Linked DNA regions of Collimonas fungivorans Ter331. The protein of the gene in region 2 interacts with the protein of the main gene of each other region in a pairwise test. Links are inferred from orthologs where the notes say so. Each region holds a gene or a part of one and is shown on either strand. Other genes may lie near its edges.

The links.
Region 1: the proteins of rplL (region 2) and parC interact in binary tests that used the Escherichia coli proteins (3 or more experiments, as listed by UniProt). The link is inferred for Collimonas fungivorans Ter331 from one-to-one orthologs.
Region 3: the proteins of rplL (region 2) and CFU_RS05400 interact in binary tests that used the Escherichia coli proteins (3 or more experiments, as listed by UniProt). The link is inferred for Collimonas fungivorans Ter331 from one-to-one orthologs.
Region 4: the proteins of rplL (region 2) and CFU_RS03640 interact in binary tests that used the Escherichia coli proteins (3 or more experiments, as listed by UniProt). The link is inferred for Collimonas fungivorans Ter331 from one-to-one orthologs.
Region 5: the proteins of rplL (region 2) and dnaE interact in binary tests that used the Escherichia coli proteins (3 or more experiments, as listed by UniProt). The link is inferred for Collimonas fungivorans Ter331 from one-to-one orthologs.

Annotation. Positions count from the first base shown.
Region 1 is NC_015856.1:3,012,005-3,015,054, reverse strand. The notes cover bases 17-3,045. They hold parC (DNA topoisomerase IV subunit A), read right to left. Parts: upstream 2,678-3,045; coding sequence 356-2,677; downstream 17-355. Other genes in these bases: CFU_RS13070 (lytic transglycosylase domain-containing protein), read right to left, coding at 2,692-3,045; CFU_RS13080 (PLP-dependent aminotransferase family protein), read left to right, coding at 17-167. Also shown: more of CFU_RS13080, read left to right, coding at 1-16; more of CFU_RS13070, read right to left, coding at 3,046-3,050. UniProt on the Escherichia coli protein: Topoisomerase IV is essential for chromosome segregation; it is the principal protein responsible for decatenating newly replicated chromosomes. It relaxes supercoiled DNA.
Region 2 is NC_015856.1:489,627-492,501, reverse strand. What follows is about bases 1-2,854. They hold rplL (50S ribosomal protein L7/L12), read right to left. Parts: upstream 1,688-2,854; coding sequence 1,313-1,687; downstream 1-1,312. Other genes in these bases: rplA (50S ribosomal protein L1), read right to left, coding at 2,599-2,854; rplJ (50S ribosomal protein L10), read right to left, coding at 1,763-2,260; rpoB (DNA-directed RNA polymerase subunit beta), read right to left, coding at 1-1,043. Outside these bases: more of rplA, read right to left, coding at 2,855-2,875. UniProt on the Escherichia coli protein: The binding site for several of the GTPase factors involved in protein synthesis (IF-2, EF-Tu, EF-G and RF3). Is thus essential for accurate translation.
Region 3 is NC_015856.1:1,216,299-1,219,142, forward strand. The notes cover bases 22-2,844. They hold CFU_RS05400 (sulfurtransferase), read right to left. Parts: upstream 1,961-2,844; coding sequence 1,082-1,960; downstream 22-1,081. Other genes in these bases: CFU_RS05390 (LysR family transcriptional regulator), read right to left, coding at 22-36; CFU_RS05395 (flavodoxin family protein), read left to right, coding at 411-986; dnaE (DNA polymerase III subunit alpha), read left to right, coding at 2,066-2,844. Also shown: more of CFU_RS05390, read right to left, coding at 1-21. UniProt on the Escherichia coli protein: Catalyzes oxygen-dependent 5-hydroxyuridine (ho5U) modification at position 34 in tRNAs, the first step in 5-carboxymethoxyuridine (cmo5U) biosynthesis.
Region 4 is NC_015856.1:825,974-828,875, forward strand. What follows is about bases 8-2,888. They hold CFU_RS03640 (universal stress protein), read right to left. Parts: upstream 1,727-2,888; coding sequence 1,289-1,726; downstream 8-1,288. Other genes in these bases: mltA (murein transglycosylase A), read left to right, coding at 43-1,242; CFU_RS03645 (enoyl-CoA hydratase), read left to right, coding at 1,951-2,727.
Region 5 is NC_015856.1:1,218,011-1,222,052, reverse strand. The notes cover bases 22-4,042. They hold dnaE (DNA polymerase III subunit alpha), read right to left. Parts: upstream 3,690-4,042; coding sequence 222-3,689; downstream 22-221. Other genes in these bases: CFU_RS05400 (sulfurtransferase), read left to right, coding at 3,795-4,042; msbA (lipid A export permease/ATP-binding protein MsbA), read right to left, coding at 22-101. Also shown: more of msbA, read right to left, coding at 1-21. UniProt on the Escherichia coli protein: DNA polymerase III is a complex, multichain enzyme responsible for most of the replicative synthesis in bacteria. This DNA polymerase also exhibits 3' to 5' exonuclease activity. The alpha chain is the DNA polymerase catalytic subunit.

The DNA.
Region 1 (3,050 bases), 2.5 Mb from region 2 along the record:
TGCTGGCGGAAGCAGTGGAACAGCACGTGGCCTTCGTGCCGGGCGGTCCGTTCTACGGCAATACGCCGGAACAGCACACCCTGCGCCTGAGCTTCGTGACCGTGCCGCCGGCAAAAATACGCGAAGGGATCGAGAGGCTGGGCAAGCTGATTGCTTCGAAACTTTGATTTCCATCCAATAGTCTTCGCGCAGCTTACGCTGCAGAGATGTGATGCAAACAGAAAAAGCCGACTTGAAGTCGGCTTTTTTATTTTCAGGCCAGGAAAAAATTAGGGTCAGAGTCGAATTATTTTAATTCGACTCTGACCCTAATTTAATAAAGCAGCGCGGAACGGGCTGTTTTATGGCCTTGGGACTAGGGTGTCACGGGTGTTAATGTCGCCGGCTTGAGTTTCGATTCCAGCATCTTCCCTTTGCGGGCGCGCTTGCCGATATGCGGGGCTAGTCCCGATGCCGACAAGGCTACCTGTTGCGCTTTGCCGCCGCGGCCGATGCCGGACACCAGTACGCCGCGCTGGCTGATCGGTTGCGCTGCCAGCAGTTTTTCCTTGTCTTCCAGTTCCATCAGGATCACGCCGCGGCCGCCGTTGCTGAGCGACTTGCATTCGTCCAGGCCGAACACCAGCAGGCGGCCTTTTTCCGACAGGCAGGCGATGGCGCTGACGTTGGCGCTCAGCGCCTGCGGCGGCAAGGGCAGGTCGCCTTCATCCAGCGTGACGTAGGACTTGCCGGCCTTGACCCGGCTCAGCATGTCGCCGATCTTGGCGGTGAAGCCATAACCGCCGGTGCTGGCCAGCAGCAGCATCAGCTCGGACGGGCCGGCGAAATAATGCATGACGCTGCTGCCGTTGGCCAGGTCGATCAGGGTCGTGATCGGCACGCCGTCGCCGCGCGCGTTGGGCAAGGTCGCTACCGATACCGAGTAGATGCGGCCGTTGGAGCCGAAGGTCAGCAGGTTGTCGACGGTGCGGCACTCGAATGCGCCGTACAAGGCATCGCCCGCCTTGAAGCCGAACTGGCTGGCGTCATGGCCGTGGCCGGTGCGTGCGCGCACCCAGCCTTTTTGCGAAATGATGACGGTCACCGGTTCGTCGACGATGCGGGTTTCCACCACGGCTTTTTCCGCTGCCTCGATCAGGGTGCGGCGCGCATCGCCAAACTGTTTCTGGTCGGCTTCGATTTCCTTGATCACCAGGCGTTTCATCGAGGCCGGATTGTCGAGCAGGTCTTGCAGCGTGGCTTTTTCATTGCGCAGCTCGGCCAGTTCCTGCTGGATCTTGATGGTCTCCAGGCGCGCCAGCTGGCGCAGGCGGATTTCCAGGATGTCTTCGGCCTGGCGGTCGGACAGCTTGAATGCCTCTATCAGCGCCGGCTTCGGCTCATCCGACTCGCGGATGATCTTGATCACCTTGTCGATATTGAGCAGGATCGCTTCGCGGCCTTCCAGGATATGGATGCGGTCGTCGATTTTCTGCAACTTGAATTGCGAGCGGCGGGTAATGGTGGCGAAGCGGAAAGTGATCCACTCGCGCAAGATCATGCCCAGGCCCTTCTGGCGCGGACGGCCATCGCCGCCTATCATCACCAGGTTGATCGAAGCGCTGCTTTCGAGCGAAGTATGGGCCAGCAGCATGTTGGTGAATTCGGTCTGGTCCAGGTTCTTCGATTTCGGTTCGAACACCAGGCGCACCGGCGCATCGCGCCCGGATTCGTCGCGCACCGTGTCGAGCACCGACAGGATCGACGTCTTGAGCGCCAGCTGTTCCGGCGTCAGGGTCTTCTTGCCGAGCTTGATTTTCGGATTGGTCAGCTCTTCGATTTCTTCCAGGATCTTTTGCGACGATGCGCCAGGCGGCAGCTCCGTGACCACCGCTTGCCACTGGCCGCGCGCCAGGTCTTCGATCTTCCAGGTGGCGCGCACTTTCAGGCTGCCACGGCCGCTTTCGTACATTTCCGAGATCGCGCTGGCCGAGGTGATGATCTGGCCGCCACCCGGGAAGTCCGGGCCGGGGATGATCTGCATCAGCTCGGCATGGCTCAAGTTGGGATTGCGGATCAGGGCGACTGCCGCTTTTGCGACTTCCTGCAGGTTGTGCGACGGGATTTCGGTAGCCAGGCCGACCGCGATCCCCGAAGCGCCGTTCAGCAAGACGAAGGGCAGGCGCGCCGGCAGCAGTTTCGGTTCCTCTGTGGAGCCATCGTAGTTGGGCTGGAAATCGACCGTGCCCATGTCGATTTCTTCCAGCAGCAAACGGGCGATCGGCATCAGGCGCGCTTCGGTGTAACGCATCGCCGCGGCGCCGTCGCCGTCGCGCGAACCGAAGTTGCCCTGGCCGTCGACCAGCGGGTAGCGCAGCGAGAAATCCTGGGTCATGCGCACCAGGGCGTCGTACACCGACTGGTCGCCATGCGGATGCAGCTTACCCAGCACATCGCCCACCACCAGCGCCGATTTGCGCGGTTTGGCGGCGGCGTTCAGGCCCAGTTCGCTCATCGCATACAGGATGCGGCGCTGCACCGGCTTCTGGCCGTCGGAGACGTCCGGCAAGGCGCGGCCCTTGACGACCGAAATGGCGTAGTCGAGGTAGGCGCGTTCAGCGAAAGTGGCGAGGGTTAAGGATTCAGCGTCCGGGGTTGGTGCATCTGGCGTAGCAAACAGATCGTTTTGGTCGGTCATGAGAAGTCGGAGAATTATTCGATAAGAGGCGTTGCCGTTGCGGATATCGCCGCAGCCGGCGGAATCGGGTTCAGATTCGGCGTGGTGGCCGCAGGCATGTTGCTGCGGCCGGGAATCACAAGGCGGATGCGGTTCAAGCCGGGTTTGCCGCCGGCGTTAGTGCTAGCGGCCGATTGTGCGAATGCCGGCTGGTACAACTGGTAAAACTGCCGCACCAGTTGCACGTAGTTGCGCGTTTCCGCATACGGCGGCACCTTGTTATTGTATTTCTGCACGGCGCCTTCGCCGGCGTTGTAAGAAGCGATCACCAGCTCCTGCTGCGCCGGATACAGTTTCAGCAAGTCGCGCAGATAGCGGGCGCCCAGGCGGATAT
Region 2 (2,875 bases):
TCCAGGTCGTTGGTGTACAGGGTCTGGATGTCGCTGATGTCAGCTTCACGCAGCTTGGCCAGCAATTCTTCAGTCAGCTCGTCGTTGGCGTTGGCCACTACTTCGCCGGTGTCGCCGTCAACGATGTTGCGCGCCAAGACGCGGCCCAGCAGGTAGTCTTCCGGTACCGAGATCTGTTTGATGCCGGCAGCTTCAACGTCGCGCACGTGCTTGGAGTTGATGCGCTTGTCTTTAGCGACCAGGACCTTGCCCGATTTGTCGGTGATGTCGAAACGTGCGACTTCGCCGCGCAGGCGTTCTGCGACGAATTCCATCTCGGCGCCTTCGTTGCGCAACGCAAAGTTGTCGAACACGAAGAAGTTGGCCAGGATCTGCTCGACCGACATGCCGATCGCTTTCAGCAGGATCGTGACAGGCATCTTGCGGCGACGGTCGACGCGGAAGAACAGGATGTCTTTCGGGTCGAACTCGAAGTCGAGCCAGGAACCGCGGTAAGGAATGATACGTGCCGAGAACAGCAGTTTGCCGGACGAGTGCGTCTTGCCGCGGTCATGTTCAAAGAACACGCCTGGCGAACGATGCAGCTGCGACACGATAACGCGCTCGGTGCCGTTGATCACGAACGAACCGGTAGTCGTCATGAGCGGCAATTCGCCCATGTAGACTTCCTGTTCCTTCATTTCCTTGACCACAGGCTTGGTCGGCGATTCCTTGTCCAGGATCACCAGGCGCACCTTGGCGCGCAACGGCGACGCGAACGTCAATCCGCGCTGTTGGCATTCCTTGACGTCGAACGGCGGATCGCCGAGCACGTAGGACAAGAACTCGAGACGCGCAAAACCATTGTGCGAAACGATAGGGAAAATAGAAGTGAAAGCCGATTGCAGGCCCTCGTTCTTACGTTGAGACGGTACTTTGTCTGCTTGCAAAAAGCCAAGATACGACTCGAGCTGGGTCGCCAGCAGGAACGGAACGTGGTGAACGTTAGCGCGTTTCGCAAAAGATTTACGAATACGCTTCTTCTCAGTAAATGAGTAGTGCATTGAACACTCCGTGAGTGACAGGAAGGATAGAGAATTCAGGATTCGCTGGATCTTTCAATGAAACTAGACAAAACTAATAGTCTGGCTACACTGTCTGAACCAACAATTCCTCAAGTCTCAGCCCTTCGAGCTTGATGGCAACGGACGCTTAATAAAACAACAAGCGCTAAACAAAATCAAAAACGACAAAGGAGCCAAAGCCGAACCCTCTTTTTCGAGAGTTCTGCACTTTGACTCCAGCGCAATAAATGCGCTCTAAAAAGCTGAAATTACTTGATTTCAGCTTCTGCGCCGGCTTCAACCAATTTCTTGGCTGCTGCTTCAGCGTCGGCTTTCGAAACGCCTTCTTTAAGTGGCTTCGGTGCGCCGTCAACCAGGTCTTTAGCTTCTTTCAAGCCCAGGCCGGTGATTTCGCGAACTGCCTTAATTACGCCAACCTTGTTCGCGCCGAAAGACTTCAGAATAACGGTGAACTCGGTTTGCTCTTCAACTGCAGCAGCTGCGCCGCCGCCTGCGCCGCCGGCAACTGCAACAGCAGCTGCGGAAACGCCGAACTTCTCTTCGAATGCCTTAACCAGGTCATTCAATTCCATAACAGTCAGACCATCGATCTGGGTCAGGAATGCATCTTTATCAAAAGCCATGTGAAACTCCTAATTTTTTACAGTAAATACATCTGATTGGTACTAACGCTAAAAAAAGCGCCTGAAGCTTGCTAATTAAGCGGCTTCGGCTTCTTTTTTCGCTGCCAGAGCAGCCAAACCACGCACAAATCCAGCGATCGGCATCTGCATCATGCCCACAACTTGGGCCAGCAGAACTTCGCGACTTGGAATGTTTGCCAACGCTTGTACACCCGCCTTATCCAGCGACTTACCAGCGAAGTTACCTGCCTTGACGACCAGTTTGTCGTTGCTTTTTGCAAAGTCGTTGATGACTTTTGCAGCAGCAACGGCGTCCTCGGAGATCGAATAGATCAACGGGCCGGTCATGTCTTTGGCGAGGTCGGCAAACGCGGTACCTTCAACGGCGCGACGTGCCAGTGTATTTTTCAATACACGCAAGTACACACCCTGGGTACGCGCATTAGCGCGCAGTTGGGTCAAGTGACCAACCTGGATGCCACGATATTCGGCCACGACGATAGTCTGTGCATTTGCAACTTTTGCAGAGACTTCGGCGACTACGGCCTTTTTGTCATTCAGATTGAGACTCAAGATCAACCTCCAAAAATGATGCTCGGATATTACACAACCGCAAATGGCTGCTTACCTCACATCGGTTCGAACACGGCGTCCGAAGTTAGGAGTTCAGAACTTGCGCATGACTCAGAGTGAACCAACACGCAGCGATGAGACTACAAAACTTGTTCGGGTACACCATCTGCGTTGGGTGCCAGCTGATCGCTCACCTGGTGTTTAACTTTGTGCACCACCTGCATGCACGCCGCCCAACGGTCTTTGATTGCCTGGACCTGCATCGTTACTGCCAATACAGGTCCAGCCCAAAGATTCGCCTGGTTGCGCATGCGCAGCCAGGACTTTATTCTTCTAATTTAAGCTGCCAGTGTCGTTTGATCGACACGAACGCCGGCACCCATTGTCGAAGACAAGGAGATCTTGCGCAGGTATACACCCTTGCTGGTGGCTGGCTTTGCTTTGCTCAATGCATCGATCAGTGCCAACAAGTTGGACTTCAATTCTGCATCGCTAAACGATTTACGACCGATGGTTGCGTGAACGATACCGGCTTTGTCGGTACGGTACTGCACTTGACCGGCTTTTGCGTTCTTGACGGCAGTTGCAACGTCAGCAGTCACGGTGCCAACCTTC
Region 3 (2,844 bases), 730 kb from region 2 along the record:
ATCGAGAACTTGCAAAGCTTCCAGGGTCAGGTTCATTGCTGCGTGACGAGTAGATGTATGTTGTTAAAATTTCATTCAGATAATTTGAATGATATATCGGAATTTAGCATCTGTCTTCTGCCCTTTCCCAAGGCTATAGTGCCAAGTAATCCAGTGGATTCATATAGCGCATTCCTATAGTGAAATAAATTTTCGAATATATCAGGTCGCACTCCACCTCAATGCAGGCTAGCTATGATGGCTTGACTGTGGATTCTGTTTTTCGTTCGTCGCTGTTCGTCGCTTATTGTGAGCCACGACAAGGCAGCGGACCTGATTATTGCTGTCTTATTATTGCTGTTTATGCTGTCTGACATTGTGTTGCTTGTTATTTATTTTCAATCGGATTCTTACGCCAAAAGGGCATTGCCATGACTAAAGTTGCTATTGTTTATCACTCCGGCTACGGCCATACCAAAAAACAGGCAGAAGCCGTGCATGCCGGGGTGCTGCGGGCGGAGGGCGCTACGCCTGAACTGATCGCCATTGACGCCGAAGGCAATCTCGGCGACGCAGCCTGGGCATCGCTGGAAGCGGCCGACGCCATCATCTTCGGCACGCCGACATACATGGGCACCGTTTCCTGGCAGTTCAAGAAGTTTGCCGATACTTCGTCGAAGCAATGGTTTGGCCAGAAATGGAAGGACAAGGTGGCTGCCGGTTTTACCAATTCGGCGACGATGAATGGCGACAAGGGCACCACCATGAGCTATCTGATCACATTTGCGATGCAGCACAGCATGGTCTGGGTCGGCACGGGTTTGATGCCGGCGAACAGCAAGGCTGCACAGCGTAACGATGTAAACTTCGTCGGCGGCTTCTCCGGCGCCCTGGCGCAGAGCCCGTCGGATTCTTCGCCGGAAGAAGGTCCTGCGGCAGGCGATCTTGAAACCGCCAAGCAGTTTGGCAAGCGTGTTGCCGAGACCGCGCAGAAATTCAAGAAGTAAGTGTCTTGCAGGAGGGCGAACCAAGTTCGCCCCAGAAAGTAAAAAAGCCCGCTTGCAATCCAAGCGGGCTTTTTTGCTGGTCCAGGCCGTTGCGTTTAGTACGCGCCGCTGGCTTCTGTTGGCGCCGCTACGGCTTCCGGCTGGCAATGCGGGCAGGATTTGCCGGCCACGTATTGCGGCGACAGCTGCTGGCGCGGCGTTACCACGGCGCGGCAAGCGTAGCATTGCACGGTGGCGGTTTCCTGCAGTTGCGGATTGAGCGCGGTGCGATAGTCGAACACGAAACAGTCACCGTCGTAATGAGCGCCGCCGCATTCTTCGAAATACTTGAGGATTCCGCCTTCCAGCTGGTAGACGCTGTCGTAGCCGATATTCTGCATGTGGATTGCAGCCTTCTCGCAGCGGATGCCGCCGGTACAGAAAGTGACAACGGTCTTGTCGGCCAGTTCGTCCTTGTGCGCAGCGATCACCGCCGGGAATTCGCTGAATTTCTCGATGCGGTAATCAATCGTGTTTTCAAAGGTGCCGACGTCGACTTCAAATGCGTTGCGTGTATCCAGCATGACCACCGGCCGGCCGTTGTCGTCGTAACCCTGGTCCAGCCAGCGCTTTAGCGTCTGCGCCTGCACCGCCGGGGCGCGGCCCAGTTCCGGCTTGATCAAAGGGTGTTTCATCGTGATGATTTCCGCCTTCAGCTTGACCAGCATGCGGGTGAAAGGCTGTTTTTCGGAATAACTTTCCTTCACTTCCAGGTCCGCGAAGCGCTCGTCTGCGCGCAGCCAGGCCAGGAACTGGTCGATTTGCTCGCGCATGCCGGCCAGGAACAGGTTGATTCCCTCCGGAGTAAGCAAAATCGTGCCTTTTAGTTGCAATTGTTTGCAAATTGCAAGAAATTCCGGACGCTTTTGCTCTGCGTCTATGAAAGTGATGAATTTATAGGCCGCGATATTGACGTAAGGATGGCTGGACTGCATGATGTATTTCTCGGTAAGTCGTTGATTTATCAGTATTATAAACGCCGGCCGCAGGAATGCCCAATTTTGCCCTTGGAGGCAGGGCCTCAGGGTAAAATACCGGCCATGACGACACCGCAATTTATCCATCTCCGCCTCCATTCCGAGTATTCCATTGTCGACGGCCTGGTACGCATCGACGATGTCGTGAAAGCCGCTGCCGGCGACAAGCAGGCAGCACTTGGCATCTCCGACCTCGCCAACCTGTTCGGCATGGTCAAATTCTATAAGGCTGCGCGCGGCAAGGGCATCAAGCCGATCATCGGCTGCGATGTCTGGATCACCAATGACGACGACCGCGACAAGCCGTCGCGCTTGCTGCTGCTGGTCAAGAACCGCCGCGGTTATTTGCAGCTGTGTGAACTGTTGTCCCGGGCCTGGCTGGAAAACCTGCATCGCGGCCGCGCGGAAATCCGCGCCGAATGGCTGGCCGAACTGACGCAACAGAATGGCGGCAACGGGCTGATTGCCTTGTCTGGCGCCCATTTCGGCGACATCGGCATTGCCATTGACAATGGCAATACAGGATTGGCGGAGCGTTGCATCGAGCGGTGGGCGGCGATTTTCCCGGACAATTTCTATGTCGAGATCCAGCGCGCCGACCAGCCCAACATGGAAGCACATGTGCGCCAGGCGGTGGCGCTGGCTGCCAAATTCGGCGTGCCAGTGGTGGCTACCCATCCGATCCAGTTCCTGGATAAAGAAGAATTCATTGCGCATGAAGCGCGCACCTGTATCGCCGAAGGCGAAATGCTGGCCAATGCGCGCCGCGTGCGCCGTTTCAACGACCAGCAATCGTTCAAGACCCAGGCCGAAATGGCCGAGCTGTTCGCCGACATGCCGGC
Region 4 (2,902 bases), 340 kb from region 2 along the record:
GAAACACGCTTCGAGAGCCACTAACCACATAAAGAATCCTAAATGCTATTTAAACGTATCAGTCTACCCGCTTCTGCTGCCTTCATCATCGCACTCAGTCTAGCTGCCTGTACTACCACCCCAGTCACCCCGCCGGCGCCGGAAGGTCCGCGCCAGCCGGGCACGCCGACGGCGCCGTCCGCCGCGCCCGGCGCCAACTTGCGCGCGACCACCTTTGCCGCTCTGCCAGGCTGGGGCAGCGACGACTTGCGCCAGGTTCTGCCGGCGTTCCTGACTTCATGCTCGACCCAGGCGCGCAAGAGTGACTGGAAAGAGCCTTGTGCGGTGGCGGCGGGCCTGGACGGCAATAATGAAAGCGCGATACGGACGTTTTTCCAGTCCTTTTTCACGCCTTATCAGGTGATCAATCCTGACGGCTCGGACAACGGCCTGGTGACCGGCTACTACGAGCCCTTGTTGAAAGGTTCGCGCAAGCGCGGCGGCCCATACCAGACGCCGATCTACCGGGCGCCGGAAGACTTGCTGACGGTCGAGCTGGCCAGCATTTATCCCGAACTGAAGGGTTTGCGCCTGCGCGGCCGCCTGGTGGGGAGCAAGGTGGTGCCTTATCCGAATCGCGCTGAACTGGACAAGTCCGGCGTGCTGGCGGGCAAGGAAATCCTGTGGGTGGACGATCCTATCGACGCTTTTTTCCTGCAGGTCCAGGGTTCCGGCCGGGTCCAGATGAATGACGGCAGCAGCATCGTGCGGGTCGCTTATGCCGATCAGAACGGCTATCCCTACAAGTCGATCGGCCGCTACCTGGTGGATAAAGGCGAGCTGACCCTGGCCCAGGCTTCGGCGCAGGGGATCAAGGCCTGGCTGGCGGCCAATCCGGGCCGGCAGCAGGAGTTGCTGAATGCGAATCCGAGTTATGTCTTCTTTAAAGAGGAAAAAGTGACGGATCCGAGCAAGGGGCCGAAAGGCGCGCAAGGCGTACCGCTGACGCCGCTGCGTTCGATCGCGGTGGATCCGCAGTTCGTTCCGCTCGGCACGCCGGTATTCCTGGCGACCACGCAGCCGAACAGTAATGCGCTGCTGCAGCAGCTGGTGGTGGCGCAAGATACCGGCGGCGCCATCAAGGGCGCGGTCAGGGCCGATTTTTTCTGGGGGTTTGGCAATGAGGCCGGCGACAAGGCTGGCCGCATGAAGCAGCGCGGCATGATGTGGCTGCTGCTGCCGAAGCTGGCCGCCGCGCGCTAAGGGAATAAAGCCCGGCGCCGGCTGGCGGCGGGCCGTCGATGGCTATTTAGCGCAGGACCAGTACCGGGATCGTGGAGTGGGCCAGCACGCGCTGGGTCTTGCTGCCAAGGAATAACCGGCTAAGGCCGCTGCGCCCATGCGAAGCCATGAAGATCGCGTCGCAATGGTATTTTTCGGCGGCGCTGATGATTTCTTCGTCGGGATTGAAGGCTTGCGCTGTCAGCATTTCGCAAGGGACGCCGGCATTCCTGGCGGCGTCGGCGACTTTTTGCACATTGAGCTTGGCCAGCGCCAGCATGTTTTCTTCATAGGTGCCGGGGTCGGTGGCCATGGTGCTTTCAGCCATCGGCGAGAACGGGTAGGGCTCGGCAACCGAGAGGGCAATGATCCTGCCGCTGCTGAATTTGGCAAATTCAATCGCTGTATTGATGGCCTTGTCCGACAGGTGGGAGCCGTCGGTAGGTACAAGAATGGTTTTGAACATGGCTTGCCTCCTTCTGGTTGAAAAAGGTGTGTCGGTCAAAATCTGGCGATCTTGTCGGTAATATAGAGCCTTGATTCAAGAGCCTTGCTTAAATGTATAGACTGTTTGCAGGCAGGAAGATTCCTTGGATTTCTGTAAAGATTCCGCGTTACAGTCATCCTATCTCTTATATAGCGGCGCTACAATTAAGTTTATTCGACTCGAGTTACTAAATGGGATCTGCAATGACATACGAAAACATTCTGGTTGAAACACAAGGAAAAGTCGGCCTCATCCACCTGAATCGCCCCAAGGCCCTGAACGCCCTGAACGACCAGCTGATGAGCGAGCTGGGCGAGGCTTTGCTGAAGTTCGACGCTGATCCCGAGATCGGCTGCATCGTGCTGACCGGCAGCGACAAGGCGTTTGCCGCCGGCGCCGACATCGGCGGCATGGCCGAGCTGAGTTACATGGATGTGTTCAAGGGCGACTACATCACTCGTAACTGGGAGAAGATCCGCAGCGTGCGCAAGCCGGTGATTGCCGCCGTAGCGGGGTTTGCCCTGGGCGGCGGCTGCGAGCTGGCCATGATGTGCGACTTCATCATCGCTGCTGACAACGCCAAGTTCGGCCAGCCGGAAATCAAGCTGGGCATCATTCCCGGCGCCGGCGGCACCCAGCGCTTGCCGCGCGCCATATCGAAGTCCAAGGCGATGGACATGTGCCTGACCGCGCGCATGATGGACGCCGCCGAAGCAGAGCGCGCCGGCCTGGTGTCGCGCGTGGTGCCGCTGGAAAGGCTGCTGCAGGAAGCGCTGGAAGCGGCGATCGTGATTTCCTCGATGTCGTTGCCGGCAGTCATGATGATCAAGGAATCGGTCAACCGCGCCTATGAAACCACCCTGGCGGAGGGCATCAACTATGAGCGCCGCCTGTTCCACAGCACCTTCGCTACAGAGGACCAAAAGGAGGGCATGCAGGCCTTCCTGGGAAAACGTTTACCCGTTTTTAAAAATCTTTAACAAATCGCTTGCCATAGGGCGAAATGGTTTGCTATAGTTCGCCTCCCGTTGAGAACGACGCGAAATTACCGAGACAGCGAAGAGAAGTTAGGGCTGTTTTGAGAGTGGAGTTTGCGAGGGGAAAAGTGGGGTTGAAGGTGATGTGGTTGGTAAGAAGTTTTTCGGAAATGCGTAA
Region 5 (4,042 bases), 730 kb from region 2 along the record:
GTCACAACCATTCCAAGCAGACCCAGGGTCAATCTCTTTTTGTATGGCCGATGCAATAGCGCAAGGCGCTTGAAAATGGTTGTATAGGAGAATGCGCTCATAAGTCAGTCTGCTTTAAGTTCTTTTTGCACTTTACTATCATGAGAGAATTTTTTCTCCGAAAGTAGAGTTAAGTAATATGAGGATGCGGAGCCAATCGGCAAAACGCGGCAAGCGGCGCCTTAGTACTCCACTGCGACCGCTTCTTTCCCGACTTTTTCTACGAGGGCCAACTGCAAGCCATCACTGGGAGACACTCTCCATTCATCGCCCAGCAGTATTTCGCAAGCTACGCCGTCGCCGGTGTAGCGCAGCGTCATCGGCAAACCGTTGCCGGAACGATGCGAGGACAGCATGTCCTTCAGCTGCGTCGCATCGATTTTCTGCGCCGGCGAGGACAGGGACAACACGATCTGACGGCCGTACTGAATCCGTGCAGTGGCAATATCCATCACCTTCTCCGCCGACACCCGCAAACCGCCGTTGAAACGATCTTCCGAAACCTTGCCATGCACCACCAGGAATTCGTCTTCCTTGAAAAACGCCTTGTTCGGTTCAAACTGTTCGTTATAGACAGTGACGTCGACAGTCGCGCTGCCGTCGTCCAGCGTCACGATCATCATTTTTCCACGCTGCGTCATTTGCGCCCGCAAGCCGGAGATGATGCCCGCCAGGACGCGCGGTTCGCGCGACGGTTCCAGGCTGCCGAGCGGAGTGCGCGCGAAGCGGCGCGCTTCGGCGGCATAGGCATGGAACAGATGGCCTGACAGATAGAAGCCAAGCGCGCTTTTTTCTTCCGTCAGTTTTTGCTTGTCGGTCCATGGCGCCGCCTGCACGTATTCGATCGGCGCTTCAAGATCGCTGTCGTCGCCGCCAAACAGGCTCACCTGGTTGGCAGATGCCAGTTTCTGGTCAGCAGCTTCCATCGCGCGCGGCACCGAAGCCAGCAGGATCCCGCGGTCGACCTTGAAACAATCGAATGCACCGGCGCGTATCAGCGACTCGATGGTGCGGCGGTTGATCTGGCGCTTGTCCACCCGCAGGCAGAAATCGAACAGGTCGACGAAAGGTTTTTCCTGGCGGGCGGCGATGATGGCTTCAATCGCGTTCTGTCCCGAACCTTTTACCGCACCGAGGCCGTAACGGATGAACGTCGCCTTCTTGCCCGGCTCGCCTTCCGGCGTGAAACGGTAATCCGACAGATTGATGTCCGGCGGCAGCAAGGTCAGCTTGCACACCACCAGCGAATCTTCCACCAGGATCTTGATCTTTTCCGTGTCGTCCATCGCCAGCGACAAGTTGGCTGCCATGAACGCGGCGGGGTGATGTGCTTTCAGGTAAGCGGTGTGATAAGACAGCAACGCGTAAGCGGCGGCATGCGACTTGTTGAAGCCGTAGCCCGCGAACTTTTCCATCAAGTCGAAAATCTCATCGGCCTTGGCTTCGGTCAAACCGTCCTTGGCGGCGCCGTCGCGGAAAATCTGGCGATGCTCCGCCATCTCTTCCGCTTTTTTCTTACCCATCGCCCGCCGCAGCAAATCCGCGCCGCCGAGCGAGTAACCGCCGACCACCTGCGCCATCTGCATCACCTGCTCCTGATACACCATGATGCCATAGGTTTCCGACAAGATGCCTTCAGTACGCGGGTCGGGATAGTCGAAGCGTTCGCCGTGCTTGCGTTTGCAGAAATCGGGGATCAGGTCCATCGGACCCGGCCGGTACAACGCCACCAGCGCGATAATGTCTTCGAAGCGGTCGGGCCGCGCATCTTTCAGCATGCCTTGCATGCCGCGGCTTTCAAGCTGGAACACGGCCACTGTTTTAGCGGCGGTCAGCAATTCATACGATGGCCGGTCGTTGAGCGGCAGTTTTTCCAGGCTGAAGTCGGCCATGGCCGGATCGAGCTGCTTGATGTAGCGCACCGCGCGATCAAGGATCGTCAGCGTGGTCAAACCCAAAAAGTCGAACTTGACCAGGCCGACGGCTTCGACGTCGTCTTTATCGTACTGCGACACCACGCCGGCATCGCCGCCCTGTGTATACAGCGGGCAGAAATCGGTCAGCTTGCCGGGTGCGATCAGCACGCCGCCGGCATGCATGCCGATGTTGCGCGCGATGCCTTCGACTTGCTGCGCCAGGTTGAGCAGCTGCTTGACCTCTTCCTCGTTCTCCAGGCGTTCGGCCAGCATCGGCTCTTCCTGGATGGCGTCGGCAATCGTGACGTGCTTGCCCGGCTTGAACGGAATCAGCTTGGAGATGCCGTCGCAAAAATTGTAGCCAAAATCAAGCACCCGGCCGACGTCGCGGATCGCGCCCTTCGCCGCCATGGTGCCGAAGGTGGCAATCTGCGATACCGCATCCTTGCCGTACAAATCCTTGACGTGCTGGATGACGCGGTCGCGCCCTTCCTGGCAAAAGTCGATATCGAAGTCGGGCATCGATACGCGCTCAGGATTCAGGAAACGTTCGAACAGCAGATTGTATTTGAGCGGATCGAGGTCAGTGATCTGCAGTGAATATGCGACCAGCGAACCGGCCCCCGAACCCCGTCCCGGTCCGACCGGAACGCCATTCTGCTTGGCCCAGCGGATAAACTCGGCAACGATCAGGAAGTAGCCGGGGAAACCCATCTTGATGATGGTGTCGGTTTCGAATTTCAGCCGGTCCTGGTAGCGCTGGCGCTGCTGTTCGCGCTTCGCTTGATCCGGGAACAAATGCAGCAGGCGCAGCTCCAGGCCTTCCTGCGATTGCTGTATCAGGAAATCGCCAATGGTCATGCCGTCCGGCGTCGGGAAATCCGGCAATTGCGGCTTGCCCAATTGCAGCGTCAGGTTGCAGCGCTTGGCGATTTCAATGGAGTTTTGCAGCGCGGCCGGCATGTCGGCGAACAGCTCGGCCATTTCGGCCTGGGTCTTGAACGATTGCTGGTCGTTGAAACGGCGCACGCGGCGCGCATTGGCCAGCATTTCGCCTTCGGCGATACAGGTGCGCGCTTCATGCGCAATGAATTCTTCTTTATCCAGGAACTGGATCGGATGGGTAGCCACCACTGGCACGCCGAATTTGGCAGCCAGCGCCACCGCCTGGCGCACATGTGCTTCCATGTTGGGCTGGTCGGCGCGCTGGATCTCGACATAGAAATTGTCCGGGAAAATCGCCGCCCACCGCTCGATGCAACGCTCCGCCAATCCTGTATTGCCATTGTCAATGGCAATGCCGATGTCGCCGAAATGGGCGCCAGACAAGGCAATCAGCCCGTTGCCGCCATTCTGTTGCGTCAGTTCGGCCAGCCATTCGGCGCGGATTTCCGCGCGGCCGCGATGCAGGTTTTCCAGCCAGGCCCGGGACAACAGTTCACACAGCTGCAAATAACCGCGGCGGTTCTTGACCAGCAGCAGCAAGCGCGACGGCTTGTCGCGGTCGTCGTCATTGGTGATCCAGACATCGCAGCCGATGATCGGCTTGATGCCCTTGCCGCGCGCAGCCTTATAGAATTTGACCATGCCGAACAGGTTGGCGAGGTCGGAGATGCCAAGTGCTGCCTGCTTGTCGCCGGCAGCGGCTTTCACGACATCGTCGATGCGTACCAGGCCGTCGACAATGGAATACTCGGAATGGAGGCGGAGATGGATAAATTGCGGTGTCGTCATGGCCGGTATTTTACCCTGAGGCCCTGCCTCCAAGGGCAAAATTGGGCATTCCTGCGGCCGGCGTTTATAATACTGATAAATCAACGACTTACCGAGAAATACATCATGCAGTCCAGCCATCCTTACGTCAATATCGCGGCCTATAAATTCATCACTTTCATAGACGCAGAGCAAAAGCGTCCGGAATTTCTTGCAATTTGCAAACAATTGCAACTAAAAGGCACGATTTTGCTTACTCCGGAGGGAATCAACCTGTTCCTGGCCGGCATGCGCGAGCAAATCGACCAGTTCCTGGCCTGGCTGCGCGCAGACGAGCGCTTCGCGGACCTGGAAGTGAAGGAAAGTTATTCCGA